Regions from separate parts of the Exiguobacterium sp. s16 genome, predicted to be linked through region 2. Evidence: riboswitches for the same ligand, from Rfam matches in the RefSeq annotation. Region 2 holds a riboswitch; the other holds the start of a gene.
What was found. Region 2 has a riboswitch for FMN ahead of KNP86_RS04120 (ECF transporter S component). Riboswitches for the same ligand answer to the same signal wherever they lie in the genome.
Positions count from the first base shown of each region.

Region 1: another riboswitch for FMN. It lies ahead of ribD (bifunctional diaminohydroxyphosphoribosylaminopyrimidine deaminase/5-amino-6-(5-phosphoribosylamino)uracil reductase RibD); the one in region 2 lies ahead of KNP86_RS04120 (ECF transporter S component).

Region 1 is NZ_JACSLM010000004.1:108,249-112,662, forward strand. Features, by position in the region: gene ribB (3,4-dihydroxy-2-butanone-4-phosphate synthase) at 1-640, opposite strand, end outside; gene ribE (riboflavin synthase) at 640-1,281, opposite strand; gene ribD (bifunctional diaminohydroxyphosphoribosylaminopyrimidine deaminase/5-amino-6-(5-phosphoribosylamino)uracil reductase RibD) at 1,262-2,341, opposite strand; FMN riboswitch at 2,494-2,636, opposite strand; gene KNP86_RS09485 (undecaprenyl-diphosphate phosphatase) at 2,730-3,542, opposite strand; gene KNP86_RS09490 (homing endonuclease associated repeat-containing protein) at 3,995-4,414, shown strand, end outside.
Region 2 is NZ_JACSLM010000002.1:114,687-119,100, reverse strand. Features, by position in the region: gene KNP86_RS04140 (NAD(P)/FAD-dependent oxidoreductase) at 1-323, shown strand, start outside; gene KNP86_RS04135 (NAD-dependent epimerase/dehydratase family protein) at 360-1,214, opposite strand; gene KNP86_RS04130 (hypothetical protein) at 1,342-1,584, shown strand; gene KNP86_RS04125 (HesB/IscA family protein) at 1,626-1,982, opposite strand; FMN riboswitch at 2,080-2,221, shown strand; gene KNP86_RS04120 (ECF transporter S component) at 2,381-2,968, shown strand; gene KNP86_RS04115 (nucleotidyltransferase family protein) at 3,098-3,622, shown strand; gene KNP86_RS04110 (NupC/NupG family nucleoside CNT transporter) at 3,735-4,414, opposite strand, start outside.

The DNA.
Region 1 (4,414 bases), on a different contig from region 2:
TCACCGAGGGGAGCGAGACGTCCGCCTCTCGACTGACGAGGTCCGTCTCCATATAGCGGACGAGCGCCTCGATCGTGATGAACTTTAAACCATGCGCTTCCGCGACGCGTTCAAGGTCCGGCACCCGGGCCATCTCGCCGTCCGGGCGGATGATTTCACAGATGACGGCGACCGGTTCACTTCCGGCGAGGCGCGCCAAGTCGACCGACGCTTCTGTATGTCCGCGTCGTACCGAGACGCCTCCTTTTTTGGCGATGAGCGGGAAAATATGTCCCGGACGTTGGAAATCAGCCGGACGGGCGTTGATGTTCGCGAGTTCGCGAACCGTATGGGCCCGTTCGCTCGCCGAGATGCCCGTCGTCGAATCGACGTGATCGACGCTGACCGTGAACGCCGTCCCGTGTGGATCGGTGCTGTTTGCGACCATTGGCTGCAAATCGAGTCGAACGGCCACTTCTTCGGCCAGGGAGGCGCAGACGAGCCCTTTCCCTTCCGTGATGAGGAAGTTCATCGTCTCTGCGGTCATTTTATCCGCGAGCACGACGAAGTCTCCTTCGTTCTCACGGTCCTCATCGTCGACGACGATAATCGGTCGTCCCATCTTCAAATCTTCGACTGCTTCTTCAATCGTGTGGAACATTACCATCCCGCCTTTCCATACCCTTGCGACGCCAGAGATTCAAGCGTCATCGGTTTTTGACTTACGAGTTTTTCCATATATTTAGCCAACATGTCACATTCCAAATTGACCGCGTCTCCTGCCTGTTTCATCCCGAGTACCGTCTCACTGTACGTATGCGGGATGAGCGACAACGTGAACCCGCGTTCGGTGACATCAAATACCGTCAAGCTCGTCCCGTCGACCGAAATCGAACCTTTTGGGACGATATAGCGGAGGAGCGACGGCTCACAGCTGATGTCGACATAGACGGCGTTCGCGAGCGCCCGTTTTTTCACGATGCGCCCGACCCCGTCGACGTGACCCGAGACGAAATGGCCGCCGAAGCGTCCGTTCGTGGGCATGGCCCGCTCCAAGTTGACGTTCGTGCCGGGGCGGACCCCGTCGAGACTCGACGCTTTGAGCGTCTCCGGCATGACATCGACCGAGAAACTGTCACGGTCGAACGTCGTCACCGTGAGACAGATGCCGTTGACGGAGATGCTGTCACCGAGCTTCACGTCCTCGAGGACGACCTTCCCGCTCAGCGTGAGCCGAAGTGACGGACCGTTCCGTTTCACTGCCTTGACACTGCCAATCTCTTCAACGATTCCCGTGAACATCGGACTCCTCCTTTCGCATGATCAGTTTGATGTCGGTGCCGACCGTCTCGACCGATTGAACCTCATACCGTTCGACCGCATCGAGCGGCCCATCATGATGCGAACGGTAAAAACCGCCCTTGCCGCCGAATACGCGTGGCGACTGGTACATGACCCACTCGTCGACGAACTGTCCGTCCAAGAGTGAAGTGACGAGTGTCGGTCCCGCTTCGACGAGCATACGACCGATGCCGCGTGCGTAGACGTCTTGCAGGACAGCTTCGAGCGACGTATAGTCGGCAATTTCGACGCCATTCGCTGCCAGCGCGTCACGTTTTGTTTGGTCATCCGACGTCGTGTACAGAAGCACCGGTACGTCGTTTGCCGTCCGGACGAGCTGGCTCGAGAGCGGCGTACGCAACTCACGGTCGAGCACGATTCGGAGCGGTTGTGTCGTCTCGCGGTCGAGCCGAACGGTCAAGCCTGGGTCATCGGCGAGGACGGTGCCGACACCGGTCAAAACGGCGTCGACCGTCGCACGCAGTTCATGGACGTCCCGTCTGGCTGCTGTCCCGGTCACCCACTTGCTGTCACCGTGATCGAGCGCGACTTTGCCGTCGAGGCTCGTCGCCGTCTTCAAGATGACGTATGGCCGCTTCGTCTCGAGTGAACGCAAGAACGCCGCATTGAGCGCCCGCGCCTCTTTTTCGAGTAGCCCGACCTCGACGTCAATCCCGGCCGCTTTCAACCGAGCGATGCCGCGCCCTGAGACGAGCGGATTCGGGTCTTCCATCGCGATGACGGCACGCTTAATCCCGGACTCAACGAGCAGGTCGGCACACGGCGGCGTCTTGCCGTGATGCGAGCACGGTTCGAGCGTGACGTACATCGTCGCACCGTAGGCGGCAGCGCCGGCCATGCGGATGGCATGCACCTCGGCATGCGCTTCCCCGGCTTTCAGATGAGCGCCGAACCCGACGACCCGGCCGTCTTTGACGACGACGGCGCCGACGCGCGGGTTGATGCCGGTCGATGAGGCGGACTTGGCCAATTGGATGGCTTGTTGCATGTACTGATTCATAATCTCCCTCCTTGTTTCGCACAAACAAAAAGACCTCAAGGAATGATCCTCAAGGTCTCGGTGGGAGGTGTCGGTCGTCATTTGGGCAAACCAAATAAGCGTTTTCTTTACAGAAAAACGTACGACGAACTACAGGTCGCGTGGACCTGTTCTGTTTCCTTCTCCCATCCAGACTATACTGTCGGCTCTAGAATCGCACTAGATCCACCGTTCGCACACATGCGCCCGGGTCACGGACTTAAGGCTCGCGCCCATCACCGCCGGTTGGGACTTTCACCCGACCCCGAAGGAATATTTGTTTGTACGATTCCACTTTAGCGCAAAAATAAATCGATGGCAAAACGAAATGCGCAAAAAGGCACCGCTCGAGTGAGCAGCGCCTTCAGAATCATGCCAAGAATAGGACGACGAGGAGACCGACGATCCAGCAATAGAACGAGAAATACTTGAGCTCGCCTTTCGCCATGATGTGTTGGAACCATTTGAGCGAGATGGCCGTGAGCGCATACGAGGCGATGAACGCCAAGATGAGCGGTCCGAACAGTTCACGCGTTTCCGGATTCGTGAACAAGGCGGGCCCATCTAAAATCATCGTCCCGAGACTGACCGGGATGAAGAGGAAGAACGAGAAACGGAGCGCCGACTCTTGTTTGATGCCGAGGAGCATCGCCATGACGATTGTGGCGCCGGAGCGGCTGATCCCTGGAATGAGTGCGACCGCTTGAGCAAGTCCAATCAAAATCGCGTCGCGGAGCGTGATGCCGCCGTCCCCTTTGTTCCCGCGCATGTTGCGGATGAACCAGAGCGCGAGCCCAGTCAAGATGAGCGTGTAGCCGACCGTGGCGACTCCACCGAGCGTCTCCCCGATCCAATCACCGAACAAGACACCGAGCAAACCAGCCGGGACGGTCGCGACGAGCAAGAGCCCGATGAACTTAACATCAATCATCGTCTCGTCGCTGCGATCTTTCTTAAATAAGAACGTCCACAGACTGACGACGAGACGGACGACGTCTTTCCGATAAATCGTCAAGACGGCGAGCAGCGAGGCAAAGTTCACGAATATCTCGAACGAGAGTCCCGGCAGTTCGATATCGAACAGCTCTTGGAAGATGACCAAGTGACCGCTTGACGAAATCGGGATCGGCTCCGTGAAGCCTTGAATCAAACCGAGCAGTAAGTAGAACAACCATATTGTCATATCGTAATATCCTCTTTTCTTTTTTACATCAATTCCATTATTTTAGCAGACCGCCTATTCCACTGACCAGCCTTTCAAAAAAAATTCGTTATTTTCAAAACTTTCATTGATTAGTCTGAAAATTAAATTTATTATAGAAGAGTACTCAACTGGTGCAACGGTGATGACCCCATTGGCCAGTTGGGTACTTTTTCGTACAGAATATGACATTTACGCCATCATAAAACTTTTTGTTTACAATTGAACCCATTTAATATTAAATTTGTAATAGAACTGTTACCATTTTTTCAAAGTGTAACCAGGGCTTTAGACCTATCGGTTTATAAAATCGGTTTAAAAAAACTTGAAGAATGCACTTATAAATTGTAAAAACTGGCCGATAGTATGATTGTAGAAGCAACTTCGTCATCTTTGTCGGTTCAGATATGAGTCCATGGAAGGAGGAACCATCATTGAGTCAAACGCTATCCACTAAATCCCACCACTTGTCCACCGAGCAGCAGAGGATGATTCACTGTATCCGTCTACTCGGCGACTTGTTGAAGGAACGTCCACGTCGCTCTGTGTATCGTCGCTTCGCGATGGAACAAAGCTGGCCATCTCCCGAGTCGATTATCCGACAGTTCGGGTCATGGGCCGAGGCGCTCGCCATCGCCGGCTACGAATGGCATGGAGAGGCGACCGTCGACCTCCCGGATAAAATGCCGAAGTACACGCGCGAAGATATCATCGAGACGCTCGCCCTCTACTCGCGTGACATGGGATCGATTATCACGCTCAAAAAATATCAGGAATGGCGCAAGCTTCATCCGAAAGCACCGAGCCATTACCATATCGTCAAGACGTTCGGCTCGTGGCATGACGCCTGTGCC
Region 2 (4,414 bases):
TCGAATTGACGGACAAAGACGGCGAATCGAAATTCGTCGAAATCGACGACCTCATCTGTAACTACGGTTTCGTCTCATCGCTCGGCCCAATCAAAAACTGGGGCATGGAGTTCGAGAAGAACACGATCCGCGTCGACTCACGCATGGAGACGACGGTCGCCGGCATCTTCGCCTGTGGTGACATCGCGACTTATGAAGGAAAAGTGAAATTGATTGCGACAGGCTTCGGTGAAGCCCCAATCGCCATCAACCAAGTGAAGCAGCTCGTCGACCCGACAGCGCGTCACCCGCAACATTCGACTTCGGTATTTGCCGGGAAATAATGATGTGGCCCCCATCTTCACGATGAGGGCCATTTTTCATTTGCGGATTGTTTGCACAATGACCCGGTCAAGCCAGTCGTCGAGTTGAGTGAAGACGAAACCGGCCTTTTTCGCCTCGGCGATCGACATATAATAGTCGACGTCCGTATCGTACGGCGATGACTCGCCATCTTTGATGATCTGGACCGGTTTATTTAAGTGATGACCGATCTGTTCCATGAGTGCCCCGAGCGAGATGACTCCTTCACTCGCCGCGTTGAACGGCCCGGTCACGTTCGCCCGACCGACCCATTCTAGAAAGGCGGCCGCCTCAAAACTTGAGATGAACCCCATCTTCGCTTCCGGGTGATGCAGCACGATCGGCTCTTCCCGTCGGACGGCGTCGATATAAAACTTGAGACGGTCTGTATAGTCGTCGGGTCCGAGCACGATCGGCAAGCGGACCGTCGCGACCGGGAACGAGGCGCGATGGAAGAAATAAGATTCAGCCTCTCGCTTCCCTTGCCCGTAATCATGTTCGGATTCGAGATGATAGTCATGATGGAGCGGATTGAAATCACTTTCTTTCAACTCGGCGCCTGGCGCATAAACCGACATAGTCGACGTGAGCACATATTTACCGACTTGGTCCATGAAAGCGTCCGAGGCGATCTTTGCCTGGTACGGGTTAAAGCAAATATTGTCATAGACGAGGTCGTAATGGTCGCGTGACAAATCTTTCATCGTCGCCACCGACTGCCGGTCCCCTTTGATCGACCGGATGCCCTCCGCCTCGGGTACTTGCAGTTGTCCACGCGTCACAATCGTCACATCGTCACCGGCCTCCGCCAACCGAAGCGCCAACCGCTTTCCAAAATAGCGTGAGCCACCGAAAATCAATACTTTTCTCATCGTCCCTGCCCCTCCTACATGAAATGACATCTCTTTTCATTTTCCCTTGCATCCTCTCGACTAATCTTCCACATCCTTGAATATTTTTGTTATTCTTATATATATAGACAAGAAAGAGGCGAGACGCATGCATCAGATCACATTAGAAAAAGGATGGTCGTGTGAATTACCGACACAATATGCCATTTACCAAAGCTTATCGGACTTCAGCCGTTACTCGGTCCTTGACCAAGAGGAAGAGAGCGTCTGTTCATTCCGCATCACGAACGACACGTGTAAAATCACAGCGTTTCGTCCTTGGCAACATCAAATCGAGTTAGACGCGGCTTCGAAACTCATTCGATTAATTCTGATTGAAGAGACAGACTGAATACAAAAAAGGCCAATCATGAGGCATGATTGGCCTTTCGTTTAGCAATCCCCAGGTGTCCCGGCGTTCGACGCCGTCCGGAAACTCGAGCCACAACCGCAAGTAGCGATGGCGTTCGGGTTTTTAATCGTGAAGCCGCCTCCTAGCATCGACTGCTTATAGTCAATCTCGAGACCGTCGACGACCCCATGATCGGCTTCGGCGACGATAACCCGGACACCGTAGTGGTCAAACTGAACGTCCTTGTCTGTCTTATCCTCATCAAACCCCATCCCGTAAGACAGGCCGGTACACCCGCCCCCTTGCACTTTGATCCGCAAGTACTGGTCGTCGGGGCGTTCGGTCTGTTTCATCATATCGATGACTTGTAATGCGGCTGATTCTGTCAAATGAATCATCTGAACTCCTCCTTCGTTATCTTAACTTCAAGTCAACTGACTTGAGATTTTGTGAAATATCTTGTATAACTAAACTGTAACAAAAAAAATTAAATCGTTCCATCTTCGGGGCAGGGTGAAATTCCCGACCGGCGGTATTGAAGACTAGTTCTTCTCAGCCCGTGAGCGAGCAAGGCGTTGCTTGCTGATTTCGTGAGATTCGAAAGCCGACAGTAAAGTCTGGATGGGAGAAGATGGCGGCATCCGACCGATATCCGGATGTTTTCTTCGGCGTGGTCTAAACACCGATGAGAACATCTATTTCGTATGCGCGTAAACTCTCCCGATTGTTTGATACAATCGGGTTTTTCTATGCGACGGGTGCCATTCATCAAGGAGCGACAAAAGGAGAGATTTTGATGAAAACAACGCGCAACAAACGATTGACAACACTGGTGACGCTATCGATGCTCGGGGCCATTTCTTTTGTCCTCATGCTCTTTAACTTCCCGCTGCCTTTCCTACCACCGTTCCTAAAAGTGGATTTCAGTGACATTCCCGCGCTCGTCGCCGGGATTGTGTTCTCCCCACTCGCAGGCGTCGTGGTCGTCGCTCTAAAAAACGTCCTCTACTATGTCTTCAACGGTGGCGGCGTTCCGGTCGGTGAAGTCGCGAACTTCTTTGCAGGTGTCGCCTTCATGTATCCGGTCGCATGGTTCTACCATAAACGTAAAACGAATAAAGCGCTCGCTTCAGGCCTCGTGGCCGGTACGATCACGATGGCACTCAGCTTGGCGATCTTGAACTATTTGCTCATCTTACCAGCCTACGCGTTCTTCTTCGGCATGACCGAGATGGCGCAACCGGCAGTCAAAACGGACCTCGTCCTATACGGTATCTTGCCGTTCAACTTCATTAAGGCCTTGTTGATCAGCGCCTTGTTCGTCCCACTCTTCCTCAAATTGAAGCCGTGGATCGAACGTCAGCGCATGCAACTTCAAGCGTAACTGACAAGCACCTAGACCCCGGTCTAGGTGCTTTTTGTATAGGTACGCTATGCTAATGAGAGAATAGGAGGAGATGGATTGAACACGACTGAAGATGTGACCCATTTTTTAGAGACTGATGTGGAACTGATGCGTCTGTTGACAATCGTCGCTTCGCTCGGTTTACCCGATTGGTGGATTTGTGCCGGATACGTGCGGGCAAAAATATGGGATGACGCGCACGGCTACGAAGTACCGACGCCGACCGAGGACGTCGATGTCATCTACTTTGACCGATCTCACATCGACGAGGCGATTGAAAAACAGTATGAGGCACAACTGCACGACCTGTTACCGAACGTCCCTTGGTCGGTCAAAAACCAGGCCCGCATGCATCGGGTCAATCAATTGCCACCGTATCAATCTGCGGTCGACGCCTTGGCCCATTTCCCTGAGACGGTCACGGCCATCGGTGTCAGTCTCGCCAAGAACGGACGTTTAAGGTTGGCCGTTCCTTACGGCGTTGACGACCTTGTCGGACTGAAGCTCCGCCCCACACCAGCCTTTGCGAACGACGCTTCACACCATCATATTTATCGAGCCCGGATCAATAAAAAGAATTGGCAAGCCACTTGGCCGAGACTCCAAGAAGTGGATATACCTCGTCAGGGATGATAAACACTAGTGAAACCGACCGCCTTACGGTCGGTTTTTGCTGTTCATTCATAAACGTCACAACGAAAAAGAGTGACCACCGAAGTGATCACTCTGAGTATACCGTGTTTGATTAGAGAAGAAGACCAGCGAGTGTCGCTGACATCAAGTTGGCAAGCGTACCTGCGAGAATCGCGAGGACACCCATGCGCGCGATGTCGTTCCGACGGTTCGGCGCCATTCCACCAAGACCACCGAGAAGGATGGCGAGTGATGAGATGTTGGCGAATCCACAGAGTGCGAACGCGATCATAGCTTCCGTACGTGCCGAGAGGTCACCAGAACCGATGATTGGTGCGAATTCAGAGAAAGCGACGAATTCGTTCAACACGAGTTTTTGTCCGAGGAAGCTACCGAATTGAACAGCATCTGCCCATGGCACACCGATCACGAATGCGAGCGGTGCGAACACATAACCAAGAATCAATTGAAGCGTGAGACCGTCGAAACCGAACAAGCCACCGATTCCACCGAGAATCAAGTTAACGAGCGCGATCAATGAAACGAAGGCGAGAAGCATCGCACCGACGTTCAAAGCAAGGAAGAGACCGTCAGAGGCACCGCGAGCGGCTGCATCGACGAAGTTCGCTGCCTTGTTCTCTTCATCTTCAGCGATTTCGATATCGTCATCCGGTACGTCTGTTTCCGGGACGATGATTTTCGCGAACATGAGACCAGCAGGAGCAGCCATGAAGCTCGCTGCGAGCAAGTACTCGAGCGGTACACCAAGAGCAGCGTATCCAGCAAGAACTG